2 linked regions of the Cytobacillus luteolus genome follow. Each later gene encodes a partner of the first gene's protein in a complex. Links are inferred from orthologs where the notes say so. Each region holds a gene or a part of one and is shown in the gene's direction. Other genes may lie near its edges. The genes, in order: arsC and trxA.

Region 1 (16,065 bases):
AGAGATTCCGCCTATTGACTCGAAAAACATGAAAATAGTGAATTTTGCTTGGCATAACCGGAAATCGTCCCCATATTTAGCCTCAAAAGAGCTCCATTCTGTATTTAACCGGAAAATCTCCGTTTATTTTACTATCGCTGGTTGCGTATTTAAGGACATGTCATCTAATTGGTAAGGGGTATTATAAATAAGTCAATTGAACAACAACAAAGTATTCTCAACTTGTGAACGCATTTGCTAAACTAGAAGATAAATATAATACTGTATAAATTACTTTGTAGGTGCATTTATTGGTGAAAGGCTGTGAAGTTATTGAGAGCTTATAAAGCGATGCTATTTGACATGGATGATACCTTACTTAATAGAGATAAGGCAGTAGAAAACTTATTTTTGATTGTTTTAGAAAGATGCTACGGAGACGTAAATCTTTCACTTAAAAACGAAATGCTGCAAAAATTTAAGGTATATGATAAAAGAGGCTATGGCTTTAATGATAAAGCGATAGTTTTGGAATCATTTTTTGATAAGTATCCACCTAAAGCTAGAATACTACGTAATAAGGTTCAAGACTTCTGGAATGAACATTTTCCTCTTTGTTTTTCTATTGACCCAAATACTATACATATTGTTAATACGATAAAGAGGCATGTTAAAGTTGCAATGATCACAAACGGCTCAACTCAAAGACAAAAAGCCAAAATAAGGAATACAAATTTAAATAGTTGTTTTGACACAATCATCATTTCCGAAGAAGCAGGATTTAGTAAACCAGATAAACGCATATTTGAACTGGCATTAAATAAGTTAAATGTGAAGCCAGAAGACACATTGTTTGTTGGAGATGACTTAGAAAAGGATATTGGTGGTTCTCAGAATGCTAATATGAAGGGCATATGGTTTAATCCTTATAAGCTCAAAAATGATAGCGAGATAAAACCATTTGACGAGATTGATTCCTTTGATAGATTGTTAAGTTATTTTATAGATGATAAATATTTTTAGAATAGTTATGTATTTATAAGAAGGAGATCACAACTTTTTTATTGAAGTAAAGAGCAAGTTTAGGTAAATAGGTGAAAGATGGAGGAAATATGAATGGAAATACTAAAACAAAGGGTTTTACAAGCATTGGGTTTAACAGATGACTTTTATAATCATATAAACGAAGGTTGTTTAGGATTAAAAATTTCAGACGTACCCTCAAATACATTTGGAGAACAAGCATATTGTATTATTGGAGCAAGAGAAAGCTATTTAAAGGCTTTAAAACTAGGTCAATGGGCAGGATTTGATTGCAGTCTAATTCAAACTAATGATAAAACTTTAATAAGTAGCAAATTGGAAGAAACTCATAGAAACATAGAGAACTTTCTACAAGATAATTGCATAGGTGAAATTAATAATAATTTACTAATTGATTTACTAGAACATGAGGTTCAGCATCACGGGCAGTTAATTCGCTTTGCTTATGCTAATAAAATTAAGTTTCCAAAAAGCTGGAATATTCGTTATACTGTTTAATTTCTTCTTCAATTAGCGGTATCTACTGTAGATGATAGTGATATTTTATTGAACGATGCAGTTTACTTCAAGAAGTGGCCCTTAAAATGACACTAAAAAATAATATAGAGATATTTCTTATTACATACGGAATGGCAAGCTTATTAGATAGCCAATATAAAAGAAGAGTTCACGGAAGAAAAAAGGTACTTTGCTTTCCATAGATTGATAAAGGGTTGTTGGTGTGGGTGAAGAATGTGCTTCTAGCCCTATGGTTTCCGCCATTAACATGGCTCGCTTCATGTGTAATGGGTCGCTTACGATGATAAAGGTTTTTAAGCTGTTTTTAGATGCTATCATATTAGCATAGTAGAGGTTTTCTTCAGTTATGTTTGATTCTGTTTCTATTAAGATATCTTCATCGGGTACATTCATTGCAATTGCATAAACTCGTGCCACTTCAGACTCGGCATATGAATCTTCTCCAGACTTTCCACCAGTAAAAATAAGTTTAGTAACGTATCCATTCTTATAGAGCCATATTCCATGGTTAATTCGTTCCTGAAAGACTGGTGAGGGCTCGTCATTCCATACAGCTGCACCCAGAACAATTGCGGCATCAGACTTTTTTAGCTCGTTTACTTTACTAAAAGACCAGATGCTATAGGCGGTATAGACAATAAAGGCAATAATAAGGAAAAAGGAGAGTAAGAGTGTGCTATACTTCGCTTTTTTGGTCATTTCTGAGTCACCGCCTTTAGTTGAGTGAATTTATGTAGGTTTTTATGTCCTAATATTTTACAATAGTTGCAAAAAATATTAAAATACTTGCGATATCAGTTGAAATACTTGCATGTTTTTATCCAATACTTGCGAAACTATCTAAAATACTTGCAAATTAACTCTAGATATTTGAATAAGAACAAAAATTCTTTTATGTAGAACAAAAGGACCAATACAATGAAGGGATTGTTCCAGGAATTGGCTATTTCAAAGTATTCTCGTTAACTTTATAGGAATAAATCAACTCATCAACAAATTGAGTAATTACTTTCCCAGTATCTTTAAAGCCTACCGATTCGTATAGTTTTTTTGCCTTCTCATTTCCAGGGTGGAAGGCTAATAAAATTTCATCACAATCAAACTGTTTAATCATATTATCGATAACAAGTTGGATTGCTGTCTTTCCAAAACCTTTTCCTTGGTGTCTATAGTCAATCATAATCCTGCAAATCTCATAACTAAAGAGCTCTTCGGAGTATCCGTACATCGTAAATCCTATCGGTAAATCTTCATCATAGATTGCTTTAACGTTCCAAGTTCCTTCTATGCTCGCTTGTGCTAGAGAAAAGCAATTTGAAGCAATATCTCTTTCAAAGATTTTATTTCTTTGATCCTCAGCACTTTGAAGTTGGATAATTTCAAACCAATTCTCTTTTGTAATCTCTTTTAATTGAATCATTAGTATACCTCTCTAAAACTATGAAGTTAAATATCTTACCAGTGATTCGACATCTTATTAAAAAATCCCTCCTTTTTTCCAATTGTTAAAAGGGGATTTTTAGTTAATCGAGAATATAAAAATAGAGGAGGTAGGTTAACAATGTACGAATATAAGTTTGTTGAGACAACACTAGGTGGCTTTTTTACAGAGGCAAGCCATAGAGAAACCATCATGGAGCATGCAAAGGATGGGTGGAGACTTGTACAAGTTTTGCCAACGAATTATAACGGTCATGGAAAGCCTAGGGAATATGAGATTATTTTTGAGAGAAGATTAGAAATGATCGATTGAATCGAGAGAAATATAATCGCACCATTTTAGACAGGTTCGTAATGAAGAAATAATGTTAGGGAGTAGCAAATTTATTGCTACATACAATGATATAAAATAATGCATATTGCTAATACCCTCATCTTTTTGTGGGTTAACGGAAGAATCCAATTAAAAAGAACCACCCGTGATGATATAAGCTGCTGCCCCAGAATATAATTGGGAAAATGAAGATGATTTACCGACGAAGTATCCCGTCGGAGAAAACCCACTAGTTAATAGAATACAAAGCTCAATGAAAACGGGGTGTGATACGTAATGATGTGGTATTTCATAGGTGTTCCTGTCATTTCAGTTTTACTTGTATCAGTGGTTGTTGACATTCGAAGGCGTAAAAAACAGAAAAGATTAGGTGATGAACAAAAAAGCGCAAAAGATTTGGGAGATGTACATGCGCAGCGTGGGGCAAATACTATTATAAACGAACATAAAAGGCATTAAACTTATTGTAAAGATATGATTCGGTTAAAACTCTCCTGGTTTCTAAAAATAGAAATTGCCCGAATAACTAAAGACCAAATCCAGTTCGGATTTGGTCTTTAAATTAATCTACAATACCATCTCTGATTGCACGTAGTGGAAAAGTAGTTTTGCCGTATTTTCAATCGATGACTCATGTGTACGTTCAAATGCATGTGATGAATCAATTCCTGGTCCAATTAGGCCGTGAACGATGTCGTGTCCTGAGCGGATAGCTGCAGATGCATCTGAACCGTAGTAAGGATATATATCAAGTTTGTAACCAATCTTGTTTTCCTCTGCCAATTGAACAAGTTTTTTTCTAAACTCATAATGATAGGGACCACTTGCATCTTTCACACAAATGGATACTGTGTATTCGTCAGTTGACTGACCATCCCCCATTGCCCCCATATCAACAGCTAAATATTCAACTGTTTCAGGAGTAATATTCGAGTTACCGCCATATCCGATTTCTTCATTATTTGAAATTAAGAAATGAGTTGTATATGGTAGTTCTATATTATCTTGTTTAATCTGTTTAATTAATTGAAGTAAAATTGCCACACTTGCTTTATCGTCTAAATGACGAGATTTTATGAAGCCGTTAGGCGTTGTTTGCACTCTTGGATCGAAGGAAACAAAGTCCCCAACTTCAATACCTAAAGCACGAACTTCATCTGCATTTTTAACAACTTCATCGATTCGAACTTCCATGTTATCTTGATTACGTTCTGCCTTTCCAGCATCTTTGTATACATGTACTGAGGTTTGATGCATAAGAATCGTACCTGTATATTTTTTACCTGAAGATGTTTCGATTTGGCAATATTCACCTTCAATGGAGTTATATTTAAACCCACCGATTAGATCTAACTTTAATCTTCCACTCGGCTTAATCTCTTTCACAATTGCTCCTAGAGTGTCTACGTGAGCAGTCAACATACGGTGCTGGCTGTCATCTTTCCCTGGTAAAGTAGCAATTAATCCACCTTTTCGGTTTCTCTTTGTCTCAACATTAAACTCAGATAAAAAGTTCTCAACATATGTAATTACTTCATTTGTATTTCCAGAAGGACTTGGAATTGACACTAAGCTTTTTAATAAATCAATTGTTTCTCCTGTATTTGGATAACTCAACAGTAAAACTCCTCTCAAACGATAGGTTGCTATCTTTATTTTCCAATTATATCATGTTTAGAGTAGATTTCTAGATTAGAAGTTAAATCGGTTGGATATTAAAGGAAATTGAGTGTGTTAAAACGAATACAACTATATATAAACAAATGAGTAAAAGCAGAGCTTACAGTAAGGAGATACCTATGAAAACAATCACTCTATGTGGGTCTACTAGGTTTAAAGAGCAATTTGAACAAGCTAATGCATATCTCACTCTTAAAGGGAATGTCGTAATCAGTTTAGGTTTTTTTGAGAAAAGTGTGGGTGTAGTAATAACAGATGAGCAGGCTGAACTGTTTGCAAAAATACATTTGAAAAAAATTGATATGTCAGATGAAATTTTTGTGATTGATGTTGATGGTTATATTGGAGAAAGTACAAGAAGTGAGATTGATTATGCAATGAAGAAAGGTAAATCAGTGAATTACTTTTCTGATAGTGAACTTGTAAAAAGAGATGAGAGCCTAAAATGAGTAAATTTATAGACCGAGCAGATAAAGTTATGCAATCAAAAGCTTTTAAAATGAGTTTAAAGAGTGTTCTATATCTATGTATTCTTTTAGTGGGTCTTGTATTGTTTATGGTGGGGAGTTTTCTATATAAGGTTTACATAATAGATTATCGGTTTGATGATGGAGAACTGATGCCACCTAATGAAGCTTCAATAACAGTTGAAAGATTTTATATTTAGAGATAGGGGAGCATCACTTTTGCTCCCAATTTTTATACCTGTCATAACAATCCCGGATCGCTCTTTCGAATTCAAGGACAGTTGGTTCATCTTTTTTGTCAGTGAAACCAGGTAGATTTGAAACGAACATGAATTTTGCATTTCCAATTTTAAATTCCTTCATAATATCCCCTTTACCAGATTCATCAACTTTCATAATTCTTCTACTATCATTAACCCAAATCAAAAAGAACTATACATTCATAACACATGAGACAACATTTTTATGAAATAAGTCCCCTCAACTTTAGCCTTTTCCTACATATATTACAGAAGAAACCCTTTATAAGAGGTGACATCAAAAATGCTAAAGGCCAGGATAGGGAGTAACAATTATGAAATGTATGGGGAACTAGAAACCTATTTTCAACAATTTCGTAATGGGATTATTGGAAACAATCAGGAATTTGTCTCTCCGTATGGTCTGAAAAAAATTATCTATGCTGATTGGATGGCAAGTGGACGATTATATAAACCAATTGAGGATAAAATTTGTAATGAGTTTGGTCCGTTTATGGCCAATACACATACCGATTCAAATTTGACAGGGGCTTTTATGACCGAGGCTTATGAGGAAGCAAAAAGAGTCATCAAAGCACATGTAAATGCCAATCATGATGATTGTCTCATTTTCGCAGGAGCTGGCATGACGGCTGCCATTAATAAACTTCAAAGAATTATAGGATTAAAGATTCCAGAGCAATTAAGAGATAAAATAAAACTAGATGAACAGGATAAGCCCATTATTTTTGTTTCACACATGGAACATCATTCAAACCACACTTCTTGGTTAGAAACAATTGGTGAAGTCTGTGTTGTTGAGCCTGATTCAGAGGGAAATGTTTGTCCAGAAAAATTGAATCACCTTCTACTTAAATATAACGATCGCAAAATGAAAATTGGCTCTTTTTCAGCTTGCTCGAATGTAACAGGTATTGAAACACCCTACTATGAACTAGCTAAGGTAATGCATAAGCATGGAGGGTATTGTTTTGTTGATTTTGCAGCTTCGGCCCCTTATGTGAAAATAAATATGCATCCTGAGAATGAGGTGGAATCATTAGATGCAATATTCTTTTCACCTCATAAATTCTTAGGTGGTCCTGGTACTAGTGGTGTAGTAGTTTTTAATTCAAAATTGTATTCAACTAAAGTACCAGACCATCCTGGTGGTGGAACAGTTTCATGGACGAATCCTTGGGGAATGAAGCAGTATATTACGGATATTGAAAAACGTGAGGATGGTGGGACACCAGGTATTCTTCAGGCAATTAGGATTGCTTTATGTATCAGATTAAAAGAACAAATGGGTGAAGAGAAAATACTCCAGCGGGAACATGAACTCGTTTCATTGCTGTTAAAGGAACTAAACCGTATTCCTGGCCTTCTAGTGTTAGAGGCTAATAAAACAAATCGTTTAGGAATTGTATCGTTCTGTGTTGAAAATCTACATTATAACTTGGTTGTTAAGCTCCTTAATGACAGATATGGTTTCCAGGTTAGAGGTGGGTGTTCCTGTGCGGGGACATATGGACACTATCTATTTTCAATTACTAAGGAAGACTCAAAAAAGATTACCGACCTCGTTGATCTAGGTGATCAATCAACTAAGCCTGGGTGGGTAAGGTTTTCTATTCATCCAACTATGACAAATGAAGAGATTTACCTCTTTATTACTGCAATAAGGGATATTGTAAGGAATGCTGAGACATGGAAAAAAGATTATGTCTATAATTCAACAACAAATGATTTTTACTATATAGACCAAGAGAAGGTAGATACAAGAGGATTATTTAGAGTAAATTGATTAAATAATTGCGTTACTGGTAACCAGTAATGCTTTTTTATTTTTAGCACACAATAAATAGGGATTATTAATTCTTTACATAAAATTTACGCAAAAAAGATTGAAATGAATATATAAGTAAACTATTATATAAGTAAATTGTTATATGTTGATATTATATTCTCTGGCTAGAGGAGGTGTTTTCGTGGAAGACTCAACACTTGAAGTAGAAAAGGCTGCAACAATCTTAAAATTATTAGGTGATAAAACACGTTTAACGATGGTGAAAATTTTGGATTCACATGATTGTTGTGTTTGTGAGTTTGTAGAAATCTTTAAAACGAGCCAACCTGCAATCAGTCAACATGTTCGTAAGCTAAAGGATGCAGGAGTTGTTCGTGAAACGCGAAGAGGACAATGGATCATCTATTCGTTAAATAAAGAAAGCGAGCTTTATCCGTTTGTTCAAAATCTACTAGATCATCTCCCTAATCAGGATTACAGGTTAGAGGAGCTAGCAGAACAGGGATTACGCATCTCGTGTGATTAATAAGGGGGATATGAAGTGACATCGGTAATCGTAGCATCATTGATTTTTTTAGCAACACTTGTCTTAGTTATATGGCAACCTAAAGGTTTATCAATCGGATGGTCTGCCTGTGGAGGAGCTATTCTTGCTTTACTAGTAGGGGTCGTTGATTTTAAAGATGTTATTGACGTAACATCCATCGTCTGGAATGCAACTTTAGCATTTATCGCAATTATTATAATATCGCTTATTCTTGATGAAATTGGGTTCTTTGAATGGTCTGCTCTTCATATGGCTAGAGCAGCAAAAGGAAATGGCGTTCGCATGTTTGTGTACGTAGCCATTTTAGGTTCACTTGTAGCCGCCTTTTTCGCAAATGATGGTGCAGCTCTAATCCTGACACCAATTGTTTTAGCGATGGTTAGGAATTTAAAGTTTGAAGAAAAAATGGTATTTCCATTTATTATCGCTAGTGGTTTTATTGCAGATACAACGTCTTTACCGTTAGTAGTTAGTAATCTTGTTAATATAGTTTCAGCTGACTTTTTCGGAATCGGATTTGTTGAATTTGCTTCAAGAATGATTATTCCTAACTTCTTCTCATTAGGAGCGAGTATTTTGGTTTTATATCTATACTTCCGAAATAACCTTCCAAAACAGTATGATTTGTCACACCTTAAGAAACCAGTAGAGGCCATTCGTGATGAAAAGATGTTCCGTCTTTCTTGGTATGTTCTAGGTATTTTACTTGTTGGTTATTTCGCTAGTGAATTTATTGGAGTACCGGTATCTATTGTGGCAGGTATTGTCGCTATTTTCTTTTTGATGATGGCAAGAAAAAGTACTGCAGTTAATACACAAACCGTTATTAAAGGAGCACCATGGGCGATTGTATTTTTCTCGATTGGTATGTATGTTGTCGTTTATGGATTAAGGAATGTTGGGTTAACGAATATTCTAACAGATCTTATTCAAGTAACGGCTGACCAAGGATTATTTGCTGCCACAATTGGTATGGGTTTTATTGCGGCAATCCTTTCATCTGTTATGAATAACATGCCAACCGTAATGATCGATGCTTTAGCCATTGCAGATACAAATACAACTGGTGTTGTTAGAGAAGCACTTATCTATGCAAATGTCATTGGTTCTGATTTAGGGCCAAAGATCACACCAATCGGTTCACTTGCAACCTTACTGTGGCTACATGTTTTATCTCTTAAAGGGGTAAAGATATCATGGGGTACCTATTTTAAAGTAGGAATTATTCTAACCATCCCAACTTTGTTTATTACACTAGTTGGTCTATACATTTGGTTACTGATAATTCATTAAACAATAAAGGAGAATTTAACCATGTCTAAAAAAACAATCTACTTTCTATGTACAGGAAATTCATGCAGAAGCCAAATGGCTGAGGGATGGGCAAAAAAACACTTAGGTGATGAGTGGGAAGTGAAAAGTGCGGGTCTTGAGGCACATGGATTAAATCCAAATGCCGTAAAAGCAATGAATGAGGCTGGAATTGATATTTCAAATCAAACATCAGACACGATTGATCCTGAAATTTTAAATAAAGCTGACCTAGTTGTTACATTATGTGGTCACGCAGCAGACCACTGCCCAGTAACACCCCCACATGTAAAACGTGTTCATTGGGGATTTGATGACCCAGCAAAAGCAGAAGGAACAGAAGAAGAAAAGTGGGCATTCTTTGAGCGTGTTCGTGATGAAATCGGAGACCGTATTAAACGTTTTGGTGAAACTGGCGAGTAAGAAAAAATTAAGTAGCCAAGAGTTAAATTACTCTTGGCTTAAACTTTGATAAATATATAGGTTAATACTTATATTGATATCTTTAGGAGGTTATACCAATTGATTAAAGTTGAGATCTTCGACCCAGCATTATGTTGTCCGACTGGTGTCTGTGGTCCCAGTGTGGATCCTGAATTAACAAGAGTAGCAACTGCTATCTTTTTATTAGAAAAAAAAGAGTTAGATATCAAACGATATAATTTAGGAACTGAACCTGGTATGTTTGTTGAAAATAATGAAGTTAATAAGGTTCTTCATGAAAAAGGTCCAGATTCACTTCCATTAACCCTTGTTGATGGTAAGGTCGTTAAAATTGGCTCTTACCCTACGAACGAAGAGTTTGCCCAGTTGTTTGGTGTAACTACTGATGAACTAAAGGCAAAACCTAAGGTTGGTCTGAAAATTGACCTTAGCCCATCGAAATAGAAAGAAGTGAGAATCATGTTCCAATCTTTCGATATAGAAAAAGTTAATAAAACAAAATTTTTATTTTTCACCGGAAAAGGTGGGGTAGGAAAAACTTCGACGGCTTGTGCGACAGCTGTATCTTTAGCTGATGAAGGGAAAAAGGTGCTGCTTGTTAGTACAGATCCTGCCTCTAATCTCCAGGACGTGTTAGAAGTTAGGTTAACGAATACTCCATTGGCAATTCCAAATGAACCGAATTTATATGCTTGTAACCTAGACCCAGAAGAAGCAGCAAGAGCTTACCGAGAGCGCGTTATTGGACCATATCGTGGAAAGCTCCCAGATGGAGTTGTAGCAACAATGGAAGAACAATTGTCAGGGGCATGTACGGTAGAAATTGCAGCATTTGATGAATTTACAAACTTGTTAGCTGATTCTACTGTTGTAGATGCATATGAACATATCATCTTTGATACGGCTCCTACAGGTCATACCCTACGATTATTACAGTTACCTTCAGCTTGGAGTGGATTTTTGGATGAAAGTACACATGGTGCCTCTTGCCTTGGTCCACTTTCTGGGTTATCTGAAAAAAAAGAGATATATTCTTTTACAATGAAGGTACTCTCTGACTCAACCAAAACGACATTGTTCTTGGTTGCAAGACCGGATGAATCATCATTACTAGAAGCGAGTCGGGCATCAAGAGAATTAAAAGAAATAGGAATTGTAAACCAATCCTTGATTATTAATGGATTAATGGAAACCTATATACCAGAAGATAACGTTTCCTCATCATTTTATAATCGTCAACAGAATGCAATAAAGCAAATGCCAAGTGATTTACAACAAGTTTCCACCTACTCGTTGCCATTTGTTTCGTATTCTTTAACCGGTGTTGAGAACCTGCGTAATTTATTTAAGAATTATTCTTTGCCAGCTACTCAAGTAGAGGTTGAAAGACAAACAATTAGTCTACCTGGTTTAAATAAAGTGATTAACAACTTTTCTCTTAACGAAACGAGAGTTATCTTTACGATGGGGAAGGGTGGAGTCGGAAAGACGACAATGGCGTCTGCTATTGCAGTAGGATTAGTGGAAAAAGGTCATAAAGTCCACTTAACAACAACAGACCCAGCAGCACATCTAGAATTTGTTTTTAAAGAAAGTGAAATGAATGAAAATTTAATCATCAGTCGTATTGATCCGAAAGAAGAAGTTGAGGCTTACAAAAAAGAAGTATTATCTAAGGTAAGTAATGAGCTTGATGATGATGCAATGGCTTATATTCAAGAAGATTTAAACTCACCTTGTACTGAAGAAATTGCAGTTTTTCGCGCTTTTGCTGAGGTTGTTGCAAAATCAGAAGATGAAATCGTTGTAATTGATACTGCTCCGACCGGACACACATTGCTCCTTTTAGATGCAGCTCAGTCTTATCATAAAGAATTGGCTCGGTCTACTGGTGAGGTTCCAGAGAGTGTAAAAACATTGCTACCTCGATTAAGAAATCCAAAAGAAACGAGCGTCGTGATTGTAACACTGGCAGAAGCAACACCCGTTTTAGAAGCTAGTCGTTTACAGGAAGATCTCAAGCGAGCAGAAATTGTTCCAAAATGGTGGGTAATAAATCAAAGTCTTTACGCGACAGAAACAATTGACCCAGTTTTAAAGGGGAGAGCACTGGCTGAAGTAGATTGGATTCAAAAGGTAACAAATGAATATTCCAATGATTGTGCTATTGTTCCTTTAATCAGTCATGAAAGCCCTGGATTTGAACAGATTAAAAGATTACTTAATTATTGAACAAGATGTGAAGTAGAGTAAATTGTCAGGAAGGTGGAATAAAAACGATGACTACAAAGAACTATCACGAATTAATTAAAGACCGTATTTATTTTGGTGGAGCAGATGATGTGAAGGACATGATGGCGAACGAAAAAGCTGATGTTATTTTCGACTTGCGCGCAGAGTCACATGAGAACCAATCAGGGTATGACCGTGTCCATAGTCCGATTGTTGATGATGCCGCAAATCAAGACGAATCAATTAAAAAGTCGATTGAACATGTGGTAAACGCTTATAATGAAGGGAAAAAGGTCTATTTTCATTGCGGTGGTGGAAGCGGCCGTGCAGGCACGGTTGCAGTTGGTACACTAATGACATTAGGTAAAGCACACACAATAGATGAAGCAGAAGAAATGGCTAAGTCAATCCGTCCAAAAGTAAATGTGAAGCCTGAAATGAAACAAGCATTACTACGATTATTCCCTAGTAATTAAAAGGGAAAATGAAGTAAAATAATTAAGTAAAACAGTTAAAAAGGAGAAATCTATGAATATAACAGATCAGGCTCGTGATGTATTAAAGAATATGCTACAACATCACGACGCCAAAAACTTACGTGTCTATTTTGCAGGCTTTGGCTGAGGAAAGCCACAAGTGGGACTGGCTCTGGATGAGCCGGAGGAAAATGATAAAGTTCTTACCATCAATGAAATTTTGGTAGCAATAGATTCTAACATTGAATCTTATACGGATAATCTTGTTTTAGATTTTGATCAAGAATCCAATGGACTTGTTTTAGTAGGAAACGAATCAGACTGTTGTTAAAACAAAAATGGTGATATACCTGCTTAATAGAGGTGTATCTTCATTTATATTAGAAAAGAAGAGGCATAACATGTTTGTCATATAAAATATGGTTATGCCTTTTATGTGTTTTCTTTTTTAAAATTCGGGTTCTAGATACTATTTTTGTATGGCGCGTTTTTAGGAGAGATAGATAAAAATAAACGCCAAATAATGGCGTTTATTTAGTCGTTTCGTCTGTTATCATTATCTGTTGCATTTGAAATAGCCTCTGCAGTTGCGTCTACAGCATTCATTGCGGCATCCTCCGTAACTTCTAATCCTCGATGAATAGAATGGAATGCAGCCCCAGCTTTGTCTTTAATGTTTTCTGAAACATTTTGATTATTATCTCGATTAGCCATTTTACAATCACCTCCTGAGCAGCCTTATGTTATGTAAAAGAGGAAGAAGTTATTCTCCATGATTTAGAAAATAAACTATACCTACAACTGTTTGTGGTCTCACTTTTCTTAACCCTATGTTATAGCTAAAAGTTGTTGGATTTAGAGGGCTTTGTGAAGAATTTCACTTAAAGTAACGGGAAGGTTAGTTGAATAAATAAGTGATCATTTCTTAGTACACAGTTGAAATTTACTACGCAATAAATCCTTTTTGATTTGAGGTCCTTATTAAGTACTTTACTTAAATGGATCGGTAAGTTTATGAAGGATATCACAAATAGCAGTATAACAGCACACTGCTATTTGCAAGGGGTGAACCTCTATTCAGTGATACCCGTTTCAATAATTTTAACATCTACCTTCAAATTAATTTGAGTATTTGGATACTGCTCATTCCATTTTTCAGAATCAAAACTTCTTACTTGCGCTTCATATTTAGCACCAAGTCCCAACGGATCAACATTTAGTTCACGAAACTGCTTAATTAGATCTGTACCTTCATCTTTCAAATGTTTTTCTAAATTTTTTTCTATTTCTTTTTTGTCGTTTGACAACGTTTCTCCATTGGAGGAAGAATATTCGATGACCCTTGCTTTTATGTTTAATTGGATAGTAATTGTTGGTTCTCCATTTTTCATTTCTACATCATAGATGGGACGGGAACGGATAACTTCAATCGCCAGATTATCATTATTTTCAAGTGTTGTTTGATGGATTCCCTTTTGACGTTTTTCTACCATACTACAGAATATAAAGGTACTGTGCTTCGAAACTTGGAAAACTAGTTTGTCATTCTTCATAATTCCGACGCTAGGAATTATGACGACTTCATCTCCATTTACCTCTATAATAGGCAAATATGGATCGATTCCTTCCTGATGATATTGATACATAAATGTATTAATATCAGTCCTTGGGAGTGTTCCGTTTTTGATATTCTGTTCTATCATTTCCTGTAGGTGAAGAGCTATATTGTCAACTTCCTTAAATTTTCTATCAAGTACCTCACTCGTATCTCCATCTACTATTGCCAATTGAGCGATTCTCCCGACGGATGGATCACGGTTATAGGTGTCAAGTACTGTAAATATTCCTTTCTCTGAAAATGTTTTACTGAAAAGCATTACACGGATTTGACCACTCATAATTTGGTATCGTGTTTTACGGTTGGCTTTATCTCTTGTATCTTTACTTGAATCTCCTGTTGCTGTAATGGTTTTGGTAGACGGTGGCTCATTTCTGCCTTTATAAATAGGAAACATAAAGTGGCTTTTAATCTCTTGTTCTTCCGTAAGATCATATCCAGCTCCTTGGATTATATCTATCTCATTAATCACTTTTGAGGGAATAAGAGCCTCACAACCGGTTAAGAAAACCAGGAGAAGAAGGAAGAATTGCCTGAATTGTTTCATGATATCTTTCTCCTTTTCCAAATCATAACAATGGCGGATAACAAGGGAATGTACACATAGACTAGAACAATATGAAGGTAACTTACATATTTTTTGAAAGATACACTCAGCTCACTTCCGTATAAAAGTTGACTCCCTATAACAAAAAGAATAATCCAGAGTAGCAGAGGATATTTTTGTTTGACTCCAAACAAAAGTTTACATCCTCTGCTAGAGCACCAGAGCAATAGTGAGAGAAGTGATAGTATGACAAGCATGTATATGCAAATATAGACATATTCAAACCGTTCCAGAAACGGATATTGTATTAATTTTGTAATGGTAAGTTCTGGCCATTTCTGGAGTTTCAACTGTGATTCACTGAAAAATAAAAAACAGGCAATTGCTGACCACGTATAAAGTAAAGTAGTGACAATTATAGCGTAGTGTGCATATTTTTGAGACGGTTTATTTTTCTTGATAAACGGATAGATCATTAAAATCACCTCAAATCCCGCCATCGTATAGATGGTTCCGTTTATTCCCATAAGGATTTCAAGAAGCGAGTGATCCATTACAGGAAGTAAATTGTCCAGGTGATAGTATTTGCTAGGGGATGAAAAGGCTGTCACTTGACTGAATAAAGGGAAGACGGTTGAAAAGAAACAAATCCCAACCACAGCCCTAAATCCACCGGACACGATGTAATATACAAGGCCCATAATGAGAAGTGATAAAATCCAAGCAGGAAGAGTTGGAAACATCCAAACCTGAACAATTTCAATATATGATTGCAAGACAGAAAAACCTAGAGTCCCATAATATATGACAAACAGAAAACTGATTCCATTTCCAGTTAATTTACCGAAAATGATACGGTTAACATGGAGGAGGTCCCCGTCCAGTGTAGTCATCAGTTTATACATAGTAAACATGATGATTTGAACTATGCCCCCTGCTAGAAGAACACTTATCCAACCATCGTAGCCTGCATATTTTGCAAGATCACGTTGAAAACTTAAAATTCCTACTCCGACCTGAGAAGAAATAATGATGAAAAATACAAAATATGGTGATACTTGATAGTTCTTAGGAATGGACACAGTAACCCTACTTTCTATTCATCGAAGTCAGTTGTCCGTTTGTTTTTAGAAACACGACGGGTTGTTTTATTCTTTTTCTTTGGTTTCAGTAAAGTAGGATTTTCTTTCTGTTTAGAAAAGGGAAGACGAATCCACATATCCTGAATATTAGTTTTTCGAAACGGATATAACCCACTGAACGGATTCCCCGCAGAAGATAATCGAACCACATGAATCAGAGTAAACAAGAACCCGATAAACACTCCTAGTACACCAAGTAACTGAGCCAAAAATAGAAGTGGAAATTTGATAAGTCG
Region 2 (16,154 bases), on another replicon or contig:
TGAAAGTAATTAGCTTCAACCAAAAAGGGCATCTGTTAGAAAAAGTTGGTTCAAAAGATTGGCAAGTTCAAATGGGTATCATGAAAATGAAGGTAAACGAGGCTGATTTGGAATATGTTAGCAGACCAAAGCCAGTAGAAACTAAACCTCTTGCTACTGTAAAGGGAAAAGATTATCACGTTAGTTTAGAACTTGATCTAAGAGGAGAAAGATTTGAAAATGCGCTAGTACGAGTTGAAAAGTATATTGATGATGCTCTTCTAGCCGGTTATCCAAGAGTGTCAATTATACATGGAAAAGGTACTGGAGCTCTCAGGCAAGGAGTACAAGAATACTTGAAGAACCACCGATCTGTGAAGTCGATTCGATTTGGTGAGCCAGGAGAAGGTGGAAGTGGTGTTACAGTCGTCACTTTTAAGTAGATAGAGAATGTAGAGGTAATCCTATAATTTAATTAGGGAGATTATACTTATGAATGAATTTTGGGAGAATGAGCTAGTTTCAACAGCTGCACACTATAGTGTCGTTATCTTGTGTATTTTCGTTTCCTTGGCGATTTTCGAACTTGTAACGAAATATCGTAATTGGGAAGAAATACAAAGAGGGAATTTGGCAGTTGCTATGGCTACAGGCGGAAAAATTTTTGGTTTGGCAAATATTTTTAGATATTCTATTAATAATCATGATTCTCTATTAACAATGGTGGGTTGGGGATTCTTTGGGTTTATACTATTATTGTTGGGGTACTTTATTTTTGAATTTCTAACTCCTAAATTTAAAATTGACGAAGAAATTGCACGTGATAATCGGGCTGTTGGTTTTATATCACTAACCATTTCAGTTGGTTTATCATTCGTCATCGGTGCAGGTATAGGGTAAGGTGAAACTAGATGGAAACATTAGCAAAAGTACTTTTAGGTCTATGCGGCCTCTTTATATTGATAGGAATAATATATATGACGTTCTTTGCATAACAATCAGTAAAAGGCATTCAATTTTGGATGCCTTTTATTATTTAAATTTAAACATTTATTTAAACTCCAATTGTCACAATATTGCGTATGTACTATAATGGAGAAAATGGTTAGAATATTCAAAACGTAATTGTTTTGGATATAAAATATATTAAGGAGGGGAAATAAGATGGAACAACGTAAACCATGGTTAAAGCAATACCCAAAAGAGATACCACATTCACTTGATTATGGTAATAAGTCTTTACAATCCTATTTGAAGGATGTAACAAAGGAGTACCCAAACAAAAAAGCAATACACTTTCTAGGTAAGGAATTGACGTATGCTGAACTTTACGAGAGTTCGCTTAAATTTGCAAACTATCTAAAGAAAATTGGGCTTGAGAAAGGTGATAGAGTTGCAATCATGCTTCCGAATTGCCCACAAGGTGTAATCGCTTACTATGGTACATTATTTGCAGGTGGAGTAGTTGTTCAGACAAACCCACTTTATATGGAACGCGAAATAGAATATCAAATGAACGATTCTGGCTCTAAAATAATCATTACACTCGATATTCTATATCCAAGAGTTTCAAAAGTGAAAGCGCAAACATGCCTTGAACATATTATCGTGACTGGGATTAAAGATTTTTTACCTTTTCCAAAGAACATGATTTACCCATTTATTCAGAAAAAACAATATGGGATTGTTGTAAAGGTAGAACATCAAGGGGAAAATCATTTACTTACAGAAATCTTAAAGTCGAGTGAAGCAAAAGAAATCGAATTAGACATTAATCCAGAAGAAGATATTGCTTTATTGCAATATACAGGTGGTACGACCGGCTTTCCAAAGGGTGTAATGCTAACACACAGAAATCTTGTAGCTAATACTTTAATGTGTACAACTTGGATGTATAATTGCAAAAGAGGGGAAGAGTCTGTTCTAGGAATATTACCATTTTTCCATGTGTATGGCATGACAACTGTTATGAATCTTTCAATCATGCAGGCTTATAAGATGGTATTATTACCAAAATTTGACGCAACAGACACCTTAAAGACCATTCAGAAATTCAAACCAACCTTATTTCCTGGTGCACCGACTATCTATATCGCATTACTAAATCATCCTGACATTAAAAAATATGATTTATCCTCAGTTCAAGCGTGCATAAGTGGTTCTGCACCCCTTCCGGTTGAAGTGCAAGAGCAGTTTGAAGAGGTAACAGGTGGTAAAGTAGTTGAAGGTTATGGTTTATCTGAAGCGTCACCGGTGACACATTCGAATTTCCTTTGGGGGAAAAGAGTAAGTGGGAGTATTGGATTACCATGGCCCGATACAGATGCTAAAATCATTGATATGCAAACTGGCGAGGAAGCAGAAGTCAAGCAAATTGGTGAAGTTATCATTCGTGGTCCACAGGTAATGAAAGGGTATTGGAATAGACCAGAAGAAACTGAAGCAACACTCAAAGACGGTTGGCTATTAACTGGAGATTTAGGTTATATGGATGAGGACGGATACTTCTATATTGTTGATCGCAAAAAAGATATGATTATCGCAGGTGGATATAATATTTATCCTCGTGAGATTGAAGAAGTACTATATGAGCATGATAAAGTTCAAGAGGTTGTTGTTGCAGGTATCCCGGATCCTTACCGAGGAGAAACTGTAAAAGCGTATGTAGTAGCTAAAGAGGGTAAAACAATAACTGAGGCTGAATTAGATGAATATGCCAGAAAACACTTGGCTGCATATAAGGTGCCTAGAAAATACGAATTCCGAAAAGAACTTCCAAAGACTGCGGTAGGGAAAATATTGAGAAGAGCTTTAGTGGATGAAGAGAAGGATAAAATCAAGCAGGCTTAATGTTAAAGGTTATCAATATACTTTGCAATAGACGGTTCACCAATGTTAGACACATCATGCAAAGAGCCATGATAACAGAGCGTGGCTCTTCTTAGCTAACACAAACTTGACAGCAGTTAATTAAGGCCTTATTATAAAAATATGAATGACGATTCATTCATTTTATGAAAGGAAGTAACATAGTTGAAACGAACGAAGCCAAAATTCAAACAAATTATAGATGCAGCAGTAGTCGTAATTGCCGAGAACGGCTACCATCAAGCACAAGTTTCAAAGATTGCAAAACAAGCAGGAGTAGCTGATGGGACAATTTACCTCTACTTTAAAAACAAAGAAGATATTCTCGTTTCCTTGTTCCAAGAAAAGATGGGCAATTTTATCGAGAAAATTGAAGAAGAAATTGCAGGAAAACAGACTGCTGCAGAGAAATTGTTAATGTTGGTGGAAAAACACTTTTCCTTATTAGCTGCTGATCATGATTTAGCGATTGTTACCCAACTAGAATTACGTCAATCTAATAAAGAACTTAGACTTCGAATAAATGAAGTTCTAAAAGGTTACTTGAAGGTCGTTGATCAAATCATTATTCAGGGTAAAGAAAATGGCGAGTTCAGGGCTGATTTAGACGTTCGACTAGCAAGGCAGATGGTTTTCGGTACTATAGACGAGACTGTCACCACTTGGGTTATGAATGAACAAAAATATGATCTCTTAAAGTTAACAGGACAAGTACACCAACTATTGATCTACGGATGTGGATTCTTCAAGCCTAATAGTTAGGGGGAAAGCAAATGGCATTACTAAGTACAACAATTGAGGAAAGAATTGCCACAATTACAATTAATCATCCACCTGCAAATGCTTTATCATCTTTAGTCCTAAAGGAGCTATCGGGAGTACTTGATGGTCTTGAGACTAATGAAGAAGTTAGAGTAATTGTTTTAAAAGGAGAGGGCAGATTCTTCTCTGCAGGTGCAGATATTAAAGAATTTACGACTGTTTCAAATGGAGAAGAGTTCTCAAAGCTGTCTACATACGGGCAGGATCTATTTGAAAGAATGGAAAACTTCACCAAACCAATCATTGCTAGCATTCATGGAGCTGCACTAGGTGGTGGCTTAGAATTAGCAATGGGTTGTCACTTTAGAATTGTAAGTGAAACTGCAAAGTTAGGTCTTCCAGAACTTCAATTAGGATTAATCCCTGGTTTTGCTGGAACAGCTAGACTACCAAAGTTTATTGGTGTGTCTAAAGCAGCTGAAATGCTTTGGACAAGTGACCCTATTAGTGGAAAGGAAGCTGTTCAGTTTGGATTAGCAAACCATGCATTTCCAGAGGAGAGCTTAGTAGAAGAAACATACAAAATTGCTAAAAAGATTGCTGCGAAAAGCCCAATCTCCATTGCTGCTACCATCGAGTTATTAAATATTGCTAAGACAAAACAATACCATGCGGGTGTTGCAAGAGAGGCTGAGTTATTCGGTCAAGTCTTTACATCAGAGGATGGCCAAGAAGGTATCCAAGCTTTTATTGAAAAGCGTCAACCTCAATTCAAAGGAAAATAAAGATTATTTTAAACTATTTTTCTATTCAATATTCAGAAATTATAGTAAAATAGTTATATAAGGTTTTAGAATTATTAAAACTTATAAGCTTTTAATTTTGTAGGAGGGGAAACAATGAACATCTTTGTTATTATGAAAAGAACATTTGACACAGAAGAGAAGATTGTAGTTAAAAACGGTCAAATTAGTGAAGATGGTGCCGAATTTATAATTAACCCTTATGATGAATATGCCATTGAAGAAGCGATTCAAGTTAGAGACGCAAACGGTGGCGAGGTAACTGTTGTAACTGTTGGTACAGAGGATGCTGAGAAAGAACTTCGTACTGCTTTAGCAATGGGTGCTGATAAAGCAGTTCTTATCAATACAGAAGATGATGTAGAAGCAGGAGATCAGTTTACAACTGCTAAAATCATTTCTGAATTCTTAAAAGATAAAGAAGTTGACCTAATCTTAGGTGGTAATGTAGCAATTGATGGTGGGTCTGGACAAGTTGGACCACGTGTTGCAGAATTACTAGATATTCCATATGTTACAACAATTACTAAATTAGAAATCAATGGAAAGAATGTTACTGTTACTCGTGATGTTGAAGGAGACTCTGAAGTAATTGAAACAACACTACCATTATTAGTAACTGCACAACAAGGATTAAATGAGCCTCGTTATCCTTCTCTACCTGGGATTATGAAAGCTAAGAAAAAGCCTCTAGAAGAATTAGAACTAGATGACTTAGATTTAGAAGAAGATGATGTAGAAGCAAAAACAAAAACTATTGAAATCTATTTACCACCTAAAAAAGAAGCTGGTAAAGTTCTTCAAGGTGAATTAGCTGACCAAGTTAAAGAACTGGTTTCATTACTTCATACTGAAGCAAAAGTAGTGTAAGAGACTTATAAATATATCACTCTACTAAAATTAGGGGGTAAAATAAAATGGCAAGAAAAGTGTTAGTATTAGCTGAAGCACGTGATAACTCATTACGTAATGTTTCATTTGAAACGATTTCTGCAGGTAAAACAGTTGCTGAAGGTGGAGAAGTTGTAGCTGTCTTACTAGGAGACGGTGTTAGCTCATTAGCTACTGAATTATTTCACTACGGTGCAGATAAAGTAGTAACAGTTGAAGACGAAAAATTGAAAACGTATACACCTGATGGATATGCTCAAGCTTTATTAGCTGTTATTGATGCTGAAAGTCCAGAAGGATTAGTGATTGGACACACTGCATTAGGAAAAGACTTAGCTCCTAAAATTGCTGGTAAGCTAAATTCTGGATTAATTTCTGATGCAACAGATGTTGAGGCAACAGGCGGTAATCTTGTGTTTACAAGACCAATCTACTCAGGTAAAGCATTTGAGAAGAAAATTATTACTGATGGATTAATCTTTGCTACAATCCGTCCAAATAACATTGCTCCTTTAGCAAAAGACGAGTCACGTACAGGTGAAGTGTCTTCATTATCAGTTGATATTAAAGACTTACGTACAATTGTAAAGGAAGTAGTGAGAAAAGCATCTGAAGGTGTTGACTTGTCAGAGGCAAAGGTTGTTATTGCTGGTGGTCGTGGAGTGAAAAGCGAAGATGGATTTGAACCATTAAAAGAACTAGCTAATGTTCTTGGTGGAGCAATTGGTGCTTCTCGTGGAGCTTGTGACGCTGAATACTGTGATTATTCACTACAAATCGGCCAAACAGGTAAAGTAGTTACACCAGACCTATATATTGCTTGCGGTATCTCAGGTGCAATTCAACATTTAGCTGGTATGTCTAACTCTAAAGTTATCGTAGCTATCAATAAAGACCCAGAAGCAAACATCTTCAAAGTAGCTGATTACGGAATCGTTGGAGACTTATTTGAAGTTGTACCACTTCTTACAGAAGAGTTTAAAAAACTGAAAGTACATTCTTAACATAAAGAGGCAGCCAAGTGGTTGCCTTTTATTTATGAATATAGGCTACTTGATTTGGAGGCTCACGGACCGCCCGCGGAAAGCGAGTGCCTTCAGCTGAAATCAACGGGTTAGTGTAACTAATAAACAAATATAATGCTTTAAATTAGGGTATTTTACTTACATAGATTTAACCGTCCTAGCATATATTACGTACGAAGCAAATAATTAGCATCTAAAACTTCCAGGTGATATACTGTGTTTAGCTACTCAGAATAACGGTAAATTATTCTGGAGGTGTTAGTTACTTAGGTATTCACATGCTAGGTTAACTACAATATATAAACGTTTTAAAGGAGGAAAAAAATATGGCAATTTCAAATGTAACAGATCAAAATTTCAATACGGAAACTAGCGAAGGTCTAGTTCTTGCAGATTTCTGGGCTCCATGGTGTGGACCTTGTAAAATGATTGCTCCTGTATTAGAAGAATTAGACTCAGAAATGGGTGAAAAAGTTAAAATCGTGAAAATCGATGTTGACGAAAATCAAGAGACTGCAGGGAAATTCGGAGTTATGAGTATCCCAACATTACTAGTTATGAAAAACGGCGAAGTTGTAGATAAGGTTGTTGGATTCCAACCTAAAGATGCACTTGCTGAATTACTAAACAAACACGCATAATCCAACAACAGCCTATATAATTAGGCTGTTTTTTTTGTATTTCTTAGGAAATATTGTCGAAAGCTATTTTTTAGGTAAGTCTTTGTTGTAACAAAAAAAAATTAAAACTAATGTTGAGAGTTAGGTTATTCGCTAGAATCCACGAGACTCCTGCGGGAGTAGGACGTCAACGGGAGACCCCACAGGTGCGTAGCGCCGGGAGGCCCCCGGACTGCCCGCGGAAAGCGAGTGGATTCTAGCGAATAACTCCCTGTTACCTTTTTTTTTGGTATAAAAGACAATTACTTTATTTTACAAGTCCTAGTGTACACAAATCATGATACAATAAGTGTTAGTTAAATTCTCAACATTGTGTAATGGAGTGGTTGCAAATGCATGATCACCTAAAAGAAAAACTTTCCGTACTTCCAGATCAACCAGGCTGCTATTTAATGAAGGATAAAAATGGGACGATTATCTATGTAGGGAAAGCAAAAATATTAAAAAATAGAGTTCGATCTTATTTTACTGGTTCTCATGACGGTAAGACGCTACGCTTAGTTCAAGAGATTGTTGATTTTGAATATATTGTAACACCTTCAAACATAGATGCATTAGTACTAGAAATGAACTTAATTAAAAAATATGACCCAAAATATAATGTGATGTTAAAGGATGATAAAAGTTATCCTTTTATTAAGATTACCGCTGAAAGACATCCAAGATTACTCATAACCCGTAATGTGAAAAAAGATAAAGGGAAATACTTTGGCCCTTATCCAAATGCACAGGCGGCTAGTGAAACGAAAAAGCTATTAGACCGAATCTATCCGCTTAGAAAATGTTCTACTTTGCCTGATAAAGTATGTCTTTATTATCATATTGGTCAGTGCTTAGCACCTTGTATCCAGTCGGTTTCAGAAGAGCAAAATAAACAGTTGGTGGATGAGATTTCCAAGTTTTTAAATGGTGGTTACAAGGAAATTAAAACTAACTTAACTGAGAAAATGATTAATGCTTCTGAAAACCTTGACTTTGAAAGAGCAAAAGAATATCGAGATCAAATAGCGCATATTGAAACAACAATGGAAAGACAAAAGATGACGATGACTGACTTTGTAGATCGCGATGTATTCGGTTTTTCTTATGACAAAGGCTGGATGTGTGTACAAGTCTTTTTTATTAGGCAAGGGAAATTAATAGAGCGTGAAGTTTCTTTATTCCCATTTTATGATGAGCCTGAGGAAGATTTCCTAACATTTTTAGGGCAATTTTACTCGCAAAATAATCATTTTAAACCCAAAGAAATTCTATTACCTAAGACGGTAGACAAGGAAATGGTAGAAAAACTTTTAGAAGTAAGTGTGTTTCAGCCTAGTAAGGGGCAGAAGAAGGATTTAATAGATTTAGCAACTAAAAATGCTTTTATTGCGATAAAAGAGAAATTCTCCCTAATTGAAAGAGATGAAGAGAGAACGATTAAGGCAGTTGAACAGTTAGGTATCCACTTAGGAATTGCTACACCTCATCGGATTGAGGCTTTTGATAATTCTAATATACAAGGAACAGATCCTGTTTCTGCGATGATTGTGTTTATAGATGGCAAGCCTGAGAAAAAAGAGTATCGAAAGTATAAAATTAAGTCCGTAATCGGTCCAGATGATTATGAATCGATGCGAGAAGTCGTTAGAAGGCGATATTCAAGAGTACTAAAGGAACAACTACCACTACCTGATTTAATTATTATTGATGGTGGTAAAGGTCATTTAGCGGCAGTTAGGGATGTATTAGAGAATGAGCTAGGATTAGAGGTTCCGACAGCAGGGCTTGCTAAGGATGAAAGACATAGAACTTCAGAGTTATTATTGGGAGAGACTGCTGAAATTATCCAGCTACCACGAAATAGTCAAGAGTTTTATCTATTACAGCGAATTCAAGATGAAGTTCATCGATTTGCAATAACTTTTCATCGTCAAATTAGAGGGAAGTCTGCATTTCAATCTGTTCTGGATGATATACCTGGTGTGGGAGAAAAAAGAAAGAAAGCACTTCTTAAACATTTTGGCTCGATAAAAAAACTACGTTCAGCAACTATAGAAGAAATTGTAGAGGCTAAAATACCTCGCCAAACTGCGGAGATAATCTATGAGAAATTAAGAAATTAATTCTTGTATTTTTACATCCAATTCTGATATAATTACAACTAATTTGATATTCATACACTTCAGAAACTGAAGTGAAGATAGAGGTGCGTGCTTTATAAGTAGGCAGTGGGAGGAGAATGAGCTCTGTAAATCACTGTTTGAAAGGGAAGCTCGCCGAAGTGATAAAACGCTCATTTTGTTTTTTCGCTGGTTTTGCATTTAATAGATGTAAGACTGTCAAGATTTACTCTTGGAGGGCTATCTCACGAAGTGACACGTAATTATCGTTATCACTGCAATGAGATGTTAGTCTCATTGCTTTTTTGCGTTTTAGAGAACTTAATGAAGAGGATGATAAAATAATGGGAATCATTGTACAAAAATTTGGTGGTACATCGGTTGGTTCAATTGAGCGTATTCAGAACGTTGCAAATCGAGTTGTTCATGAGGTAGACAAAGGTAATAAAGTGGTTGTTGTCGTTTCTGCTATGGGAAAATCAACAGATGAACTTGTGTCTTTAGCGAAGCAAATTAGTAAAAATCCTAGCAAGCGTGAAATGGATATGCTTCTTTCAACAGGAGAACAAGTTACCATTTCATTATTAACATTAGCATTACAAGAAAAAGGATATGATTCAATATCATTTACAGGATGGCAAGCTGGCATTGAGACTGAAGCGATACATAGCAATGCACGTATCGTAAATATAGATACAAAGAAATTAAACGAAAGTTTAAATAAAGGACAAATTGTTGTGGTTGCTGGATTCCAAGGAATTACAGTAGATGGTGCTATTACTACACTTGGGAGAGGTGGATCTGATACAACAGCAGTTGCTTTGGCTGCCGCATTAAAAGCTGATAAGTGTGATATATATACTGATGTAACTGGAGTCTTTACTACTGATCCACGCTATATAAAAACTGCAAGAAAATTACAGTCTGTCTCCTATGATGAAATGTTGGAACTAGCTAATTTAGGTGCAGGCGTACTTCACCCCAGAGCAGTTGAATTTGCCAAAAATTACTTAATGCCTTTAGAGGTTAGATCAAGCATGGAGTTAGAAAATGGGACAATCATCGAGGAGGAAGTTTCAATGGAAAAAAACTTAATTGTTAGAGGCATTGCATTTGAAGACCAAGTAACAAGGGTAACAGTCTGTGGATTACCTAATGAACTACAGACATTATCTAAAATCTTTACAACATTAGCACAGAATGGCTTAAATGTGGATATTATCATTCAAAGTACAACCAATGATAATACAACATCTATTTCTTTCTCAGTTAAAACAGCTGATTTAGAGGATACTCTTCATGTATTAAATAGTAACCGTGAGGAGCTTAAGTTTACTGAAATTCAGCATGAAAGTGGATTGGCCAAGGTCTCTATTGTTGGCTCAGGAATGATTTCCAACCCCGGAGTAGCAGCCGAAATGTTTCAAGTGCTAGCAAATCACGAAATTCAAGTGAAAATGGTAAGTACATCTGAAATCAAAGTATCGACCGTAGTTGAGCAGGTGAACATGGTCAAGGCAGTAGATGCCCTACATGAGGCATTTAGTTTATCAGTTTCTGACAAATCAGAGGTTACAATTTAGATAATGAAAAAAGGTGCGACACAAACTGTGTAGCACCTTTTCCATTAACCATTAAATATGTTTAATGATGTCCTTTTTGTCAGTTTTTACTGTGAAAATGACCTTTAAGGCCCTGTTTTTCTGTTGTTCATATGCTTCAGATAATTGACCTTTTTGGTGTTCAATTTGTTGAGCCAAAAAGCCTGATTCGAGTTGGAAAGTGGAAGGTTCTTTACTAGAGAGACGATTCGAAACGAGATCACCTGTTAAATGGAACTCGAGTTCTTCTTTCTTATCCTTATCGAGTGTCAATTGTCCCCAACCAGCTTTACTGAAAAAATCAACAATCATCTCTATTGAGTCTAAAGGATACTTCCTAGCTAAATTTTTACCAGCCCAATATAATAGCTGAGGAGTATCTTTGCCGAGTAGATCAGGTATTAAAACTTCTCTTAATAATTCATAACCGAAGCTTGGTACTTGTTTTTCATCAAAAAATGATTTATTTACATCTAAGATAGTATTTCTCACACGATTCCCCTCTTTCTCTAAATTATTATATAACAAGAAGGTGGATTAAAAACATGAATTTTTTTGTCGAATAAATACTGATTATGATTCTAAATTAATTATTTGATATTAGTTGTAAGTAATTGGTAATAGCGGTAATTGAATTGTTTTAATTTGAACAATTTGTGTACAGGATTCCTTGACGCTACTTCTGTATGAGAGTAAAATGTATTTGTTACATTATATTGATAAAGAAATATCTACAATAGCATTGTCAATTATTGTCTCATCTCTGAAGAGTTGGGCGAATTTTGACATCTATTGCAAGGGTTTTCATTTTATCAATTAATAATATAAGTGAATGTATGCTTAACAGCAGCAACAAAGAGTTCCATAAAGATATGGTGCTAAAATTTAAGGGGGTAAATTAATGGGAGGAAATCGTGAGTTTTTTTATCGTCGACTCCATTCACTTCTAGGTGTTGTTCCAGTTGGAATATTCTTAATTCAACACTTAATTGTGAATCATTTTGCGACAAAGGGAGTAGAGGCATTTAACAATGCTGCTCATTTTATGGAAAGTCTTCCTTTTCGTTATGTATTAGAGGCTGTAATTATCTTTATTCCAATTATCTTCCATGCTGTTTATGGACTTTACATTGCGTTTACAGCTAAAAACAATGTTAGCAATTATAGTTTTTTCCGAAACCAAATGTTCTTATTACAACGTGTAACAGGTATTATTACACTTATCTTTATCGTTTGGCATGTTTGGGAAACTCGTATTGCAGCTGCATTAGGTGCTGAAGTTAACTTTCAAATGATGGAAAACATCCTAGCTAATCCTTTCATGCTAGTATTCTACATTGTGGGTGTTGTTTCTACAATCTTCCATTTTGCGAACGGCTTGTGGTCATTCTGTGTAAGCTGGGGAATTACAGTTTCTCCACGTTCTCAATTAATTTCTACTTATGTAACACTTGGTATTTTCGTAGCACTATCTTTCGTAGGATTACGTGCGATTTTTGCATTTGTATAAACTAAAAAACTATAATTTAAGTTTATTAGAATAAATGATTTAAGCTCGTTATTGCATATGTAATAACTTTTGAGGGGTGAGTTACTATGGGTAAAGGAAGAATTATCGTAGTCGGCGGTGGTTTAGCTGGCTTAATGGCAACGATTAAAGCTGCTGAAGCAGGAGTACAAGTAGATTTATTTTCACTTGTTCCGGTAAAACGTTCTCACTCTGTTTGTGCACAAGGTGGGATTAATGGAGCTGTAAATACGAAGGGTGAAGGAGATTCTCCGTGGGAACACTTTGATGATACAGTTTACGGTGGAGATTTCTTAGCAAACCAACCACCTGTAAAAGCTATGACTGAGGCGGCTCCTGGAATTATTCATTTATTAGACCGTATGGGTGTAATGTTTAACAGAACTCCAGAAGGACTACTTGATTTCCGTCGTTTTGGAGGTACTCAGCATCACCGTACAGCATTTGCTGGTGCAACAACAGGTCAACAATTACTTTATGCTTTGGATGAGCAAGTTCGTCGTTATGAAGTGGCAGGACTAGTTACAAAGTATGAAGGATGGGAATTTTTAGGTGCTATTATTGATGATGAGGGTGTTTGTCGAGGTATTACAGGTCAGGACTTAACAACAATGGAAATTAAGGCTTTCGCTGCTGATGCTGTAATTATGGCAACAGGCGGACCTGGGATTATTTTCGGTAAATCAACTAACTCAGTTATTAATACTGGTTCTGCTGCATCTATCGTATATCAACAAGGTGCAATTTATTCAAATGGTGAGTTTATTCAAATTCACCCTACAGCTATCCCGGGAGATGATAAGCTTCGTTTGATGAGTGAATCAGCTCGTGGTGAGGGTGGACGTGTTTGGACTTATAAAGATGGAAAGCCATGGTATTTCCTAGAAGAGAAATATCCTGCTTACGGAAACTTAGTACCACGTGATATCGCAACTCGTGAGATCTTCCACGTATGTGTAGACTTAAAAGCTGGTATTAACGGAGAAAACATGGTGTATTTAGATCTTTCTCATAAAGATCCTAAAGAGCTTGATATTAAACTTGGTGGAATCATTGAAATCTATGAGAAATTCATGGGTGATGATCCTCGTAAAGTGCCAATGAAAATTTTCCCTGCTGTTCACTATTCAATGGGTGGACTATGGGTTGACTACGACCAAATGACGAATATTCCAGGCCTTTTTGCAGCTGGTGAGTGTGATTACTCTCAACACGGTGCAAACCGTTTAGGGGCTAACTCATTATTATCTGCTATTTATGGTGGTATGGTTGCTGGTCCAAATGCAATTCGTTACATGAATGGATTAGAAAAGAGTACGGATGCAATTCCTTCTTCAGTATTTGACCGTCACGTTAAAGAACAAGAAGACAAGTGGAATTCAATCATGAGCATGGACGGTAACGAAAATGCATATGTCCTACACAAAGAACTTGGTGAGTGGATGACAGATAATGTTACTGTTGTTAGATACAATGATAAGTTATTGAAAACAGATGAGAAAATCCAAGAGCTACTTGAGCGTTTTGGAAATATCAATATTAATGATACTGCGAAATGGAGCAACCAAGGTGCAGTATTTACTCGTCAATTAGAAAACATGCTTCATCTTTCTCGTGTTGTAACACTTGGTGCTTACAACCGTAATGAGAGCCGTGGAGCACATTATAAACCAGAATTCACTGAGCGTAATGATGAAGAGTGGTTAAAAACAACAATGGCTAAATTTAAAGATAGTAAGTCTGCGCCACAATTTAGCTATGAGGATGTTGATACATCTTTAATTCAGCCACGTAAGCGTGATTACTCTAAGAAAAAGGGGGAGAACTAAAACATGAGTGAAAACAAAATTGTTCATTTTATTATTACTCGTCAAGATAGTCCTGAAACAGCCCCTTATACACAGGAATTTAAAATTCCATATCGTCCGAACATGAATGTAATCTCAGCACTAATGGAGATCAGACGTAATCCAGTGGATGCTAGAGGAAATCAAACAGTACCAATCTCTTGGGACATGAACTGTCTTGAGGAAGTATGTGGTGCGTGTTCGATGATTATCAATGGTAAACCACGTCAGTCTTGTACTGCACTTGTTGATCAACTAGAGCAGCCAATTCGTTTGGAGCCAATGAGAACATTCCCAGTAGTTCGTGATTTACAGGTAGATCGTAAGAGAATGTTTGATTCTCTTAAAAAGGTAAAAGCATGGATTCCGATTGATGGAACTTATGATTTAGGTCCTGGACCACGTATGCCTGAAACAAAGCGTCAGTGGGCATATGAGCTTTCAAAATGTATGACATGTGGTGTGTGTTTAGAGGCTTGTCCTAATGTAAATAGTAAATCTGATTTCATTGGACCTGCACCTTTATCCCAAGTTCGTTTATTCAATGCTCACCCAACTGGTGAAATGAATAAAGCAGAACGTCTAAATTCAATCATGGGTGATGGTGGTCTTGCGAACTGTGGTAACTCACAAAACTGTGTGCAATCCTGTCCAAAGGGTATCCCTTTAACAACATCAATTGCAGCATTAAACAGAGATACAACAATCCAATCATTCCGAAACTTCTTCGGAAGTGATCAAGCGTAATAGTAAAAGCCTCTTCAAATTATTGAAGGGGCTTTTTTACTAATGCTCTTTTCGTAAAGTTTGTTGCTTTTATCTGTATTTAACAAGAGTGGATTGGAGCGGAAGGCACTTGACTCCTGCGGGAAGTAGAGGAATATCCGGCGAGACCCCACAGGCGTATGCGCCGAGGAGGCTCGCATTCCTCCCGGCGGAAAGCAAGTGCCTGCAGCGCAAAGGAACGGTCAATGTTCACTGTTAAAACAACATTCTTTTAGAAAAGAACCTTTATTAAATACCAAAAGTTAGGAGCATCTTAGGATGAAAAACATACCTTATATTAATGATTTATCCTCATGGAAAGAATCATTCGAATTTAGTCATAAAATTAAAGTCCGTTTTTCAGAAACAGACATGTTTGGACACTTGAACAACACAATTCCTTTTATCTATTTTGAAGAGGCGCGAATCGAGTTCTTTAAAGCGTTAGGGTTTATGCAAGAATGGACCAAACCAGCAAGCGAAGTTATCCCTGTTGTAGCAGATCTTCAGTGTGATTTTGTAAAGCAGGTTTATTTTGATCAAGTCATCGACATCTATGTTAAGGTTCACAAAATTGGCAACTCGTCGATTGATCTTCATTATATGGGTGGGGATGAGCATAAAAATGCCTTCTTTACAGGTAGAGGAACAATTGTTCAAATGTCGAAGAAGAAGGCTAAGGGCGTACCATGGTCAACAGATATGAGAAACGTAATAGAAAATGTATCAAAGGAACTTATTTTCATATAAAAATAGGCGATTAATAATAATACATATCGTAATTTCAGTCACAGGAAACGCATTTACCTCATAGTATATGTTGACTAAATATATACCCATCCGGTAGTTCAGCTCTGGCTAAGGCAAGGAGGGTTACAGTACTTGAAGGAGAATGAGTTTCAACCAAAGCCACTACTCACAAAGAGAGAAAGAGAAGTTTTTGAACTATTAGTTCAGGACAAAACAACAAAAGAAATCGCCAGTGATTTGTTTATTAGTGAAAAAACGGTTAGAAATCACATTTCGAATGCGATGCAAAAGCTTGGTGTCAAGGGGCGCTCTCAAGCAGTTGTCGAGCTCCTTCGAATGGGCGAACTTAAGCTTTAAGTACAATCAGCTATCTTACAACAAAAGTAAGGTAGCTGATTTGTTTTATAGCAAATCCCCCCTTAAAGTTTGTTGGTAGAACTCACTAAATATAGGTGTGTAATCTAAATGTTACTTGCATTTTTGACGAAAAAAGTAGAAAATAAAATAAATTAGTAGAGAATGTGGTTAAATTCTATAAAGGGGGATGATTATG

The links.
Region 2: the proteins of arsC (region 1) and trxA are in contact, whole or in part, in an NMR structure (PDB 2IPA), measured with the Bacillus subtilis proteins. The link is inferred for Cytobacillus luteolus from one-to-one orthologs.

The regions. Positions count from the first base shown.
Region 1 is NZ_JAGGKM010000003.1:511,910-527,974, forward strand. The notes cover bases 8,199-11,083. They hold arsC (arsenate reductase (thioredoxin)), read left to right. Parts: upstream 8,199-9,373; coding sequence 9,374-9,793; downstream 9,794-11,083. Other genes in these bases: J2Z26_RS11260 (arsenic transporter), read left to right, coding at 8,199-9,352; arsD (arsenite efflux transporter metallochaperone ArsD), read left to right, coding at 9,893-10,258; arsA (arsenical pump-driving ATPase), read left to right, coding at 10,274-11,083. Also shown: J2Z26_RS11200 (HAD family hydrolase), read left to right, coding at 331-1,002; J2Z26_RS11205 (hypothetical protein), read left to right, coding at 1,096-1,521; J2Z26_RS11210 (YdcF family protein), read right to left, coding at 1,642-2,241; J2Z26_RS11215 (GNAT family N-acetyltransferase), read right to left, coding at 2,486-2,962; J2Z26_RS11220 (DUF4177 domain-containing protein), read left to right, coding at 3,104-3,295; J2Z26_RS11225 (hypothetical protein), read left to right, coding at 3,593-3,775; J2Z26_RS11230 (M42 family metallopeptidase), read right to left, coding at 3,884-4,933; J2Z26_RS11235 (hypothetical protein), read left to right, coding at 5,116-5,445; J2Z26_RS11240 (hypothetical protein), read left to right, coding at 5,442-5,663; J2Z26_RS11245 (hypothetical protein), read right to left, coding at 5,677-5,859; J2Z26_RS11250 (aminotransferase class V-fold PLP-dependent enzyme), read left to right, coding at 6,007-7,509; J2Z26_RS11255 (ArsR/SmtB family transcription factor), read left to right, coding at 7,694-8,038; more of J2Z26_RS11260, read left to right, coding at 8,054-8,198; more of arsA, read left to right, coding at 11,084-12,046; J2Z26_RS11280 (protein-tyrosine phosphatase family protein), read left to right, coding at 12,094-12,522; J2Z26_RS11285 (hypothetical protein), read left to right, coding at 12,683-12,853; and 4 more genes. UniProt on the Bacillus subtilis protein: Catalyzes the reduction of arsenate [As(V)] to arsenite [As(III)]. In vitro, can dephosphorylate para-nitrophenyl phosphate (pNPP).
Region 2 is NZ_JAGGKM010000004.1:262,925-279,078, reverse strand. What follows is about bases 5,338-8,311. They hold trxA (thioredoxin), read left to right. Parts: upstream 5,338-6,654; coding sequence 6,655-6,969; downstream 6,970-8,311. Other genes in these bases: uvrC (excinuclease ABC subunit UvrC), read left to right, coding at 7,341-8,311; J2Z26_RS13395 (electron transfer flavoprotein subunit alpha/FixB family protein), read left to right, coding at 5,338-6,307. Outside these bases: J2Z26_RS13425 (endonuclease MutS2), read left to right, coding at 1-422; J2Z26_RS13420 (DUF350 domain-containing protein), read left to right, coding at 472-879; J2Z26_RS13415 (long-chain-fatty-acid--CoA ligase), read left to right, coding at 1,144-2,829; J2Z26_RS13410 (TetR/AcrR family transcriptional regulator), read left to right, coding at 3,013-3,609; J2Z26_RS13405 (enoyl-CoA hydratase), read left to right, coding at 3,621-4,394; J2Z26_RS13400 (electron transfer flavoprotein subunit beta/FixA family protein), read left to right, coding at 4,509-5,282; more of J2Z26_RS13395, read left to right, coding at 5,330-5,337; more of uvrC, read left to right, coding at 8,312-9,113; J2Z26_RS13380 (aspartate kinase), read left to right, coding at 9,455-10,693; J2Z26_RS13375 (YslB family protein), read right to left, coding at 10,745-11,203; J2Z26_RS13370 (succinate dehydrogenase cytochrome b558 subunit), read left to right, coding at 11,613-12,221; sdhA (succinate dehydrogenase flavoprotein subunit), read left to right, coding at 12,308-14,068; sdhB (succinate dehydrogenase iron-sulfur subunit), read left to right, coding at 14,072-14,833; J2Z26_RS13355 (acyl-CoA thioesterase), read left to right, coding at 15,131-15,601; spore germination transcription factor GerE, read left to right, coding at 15,734-15,958; J2Z26_RS13345 (MarR family winged helix-turn-helix transcriptional regulator), read left to right, coding at 16,152-16,154. UniProt on the Bacillus subtilis protein: Participates in various redox reactions through the reversible oxidation of its active center dithiol to a disulfide and catalyzes dithiol-disulfide exchange reactions.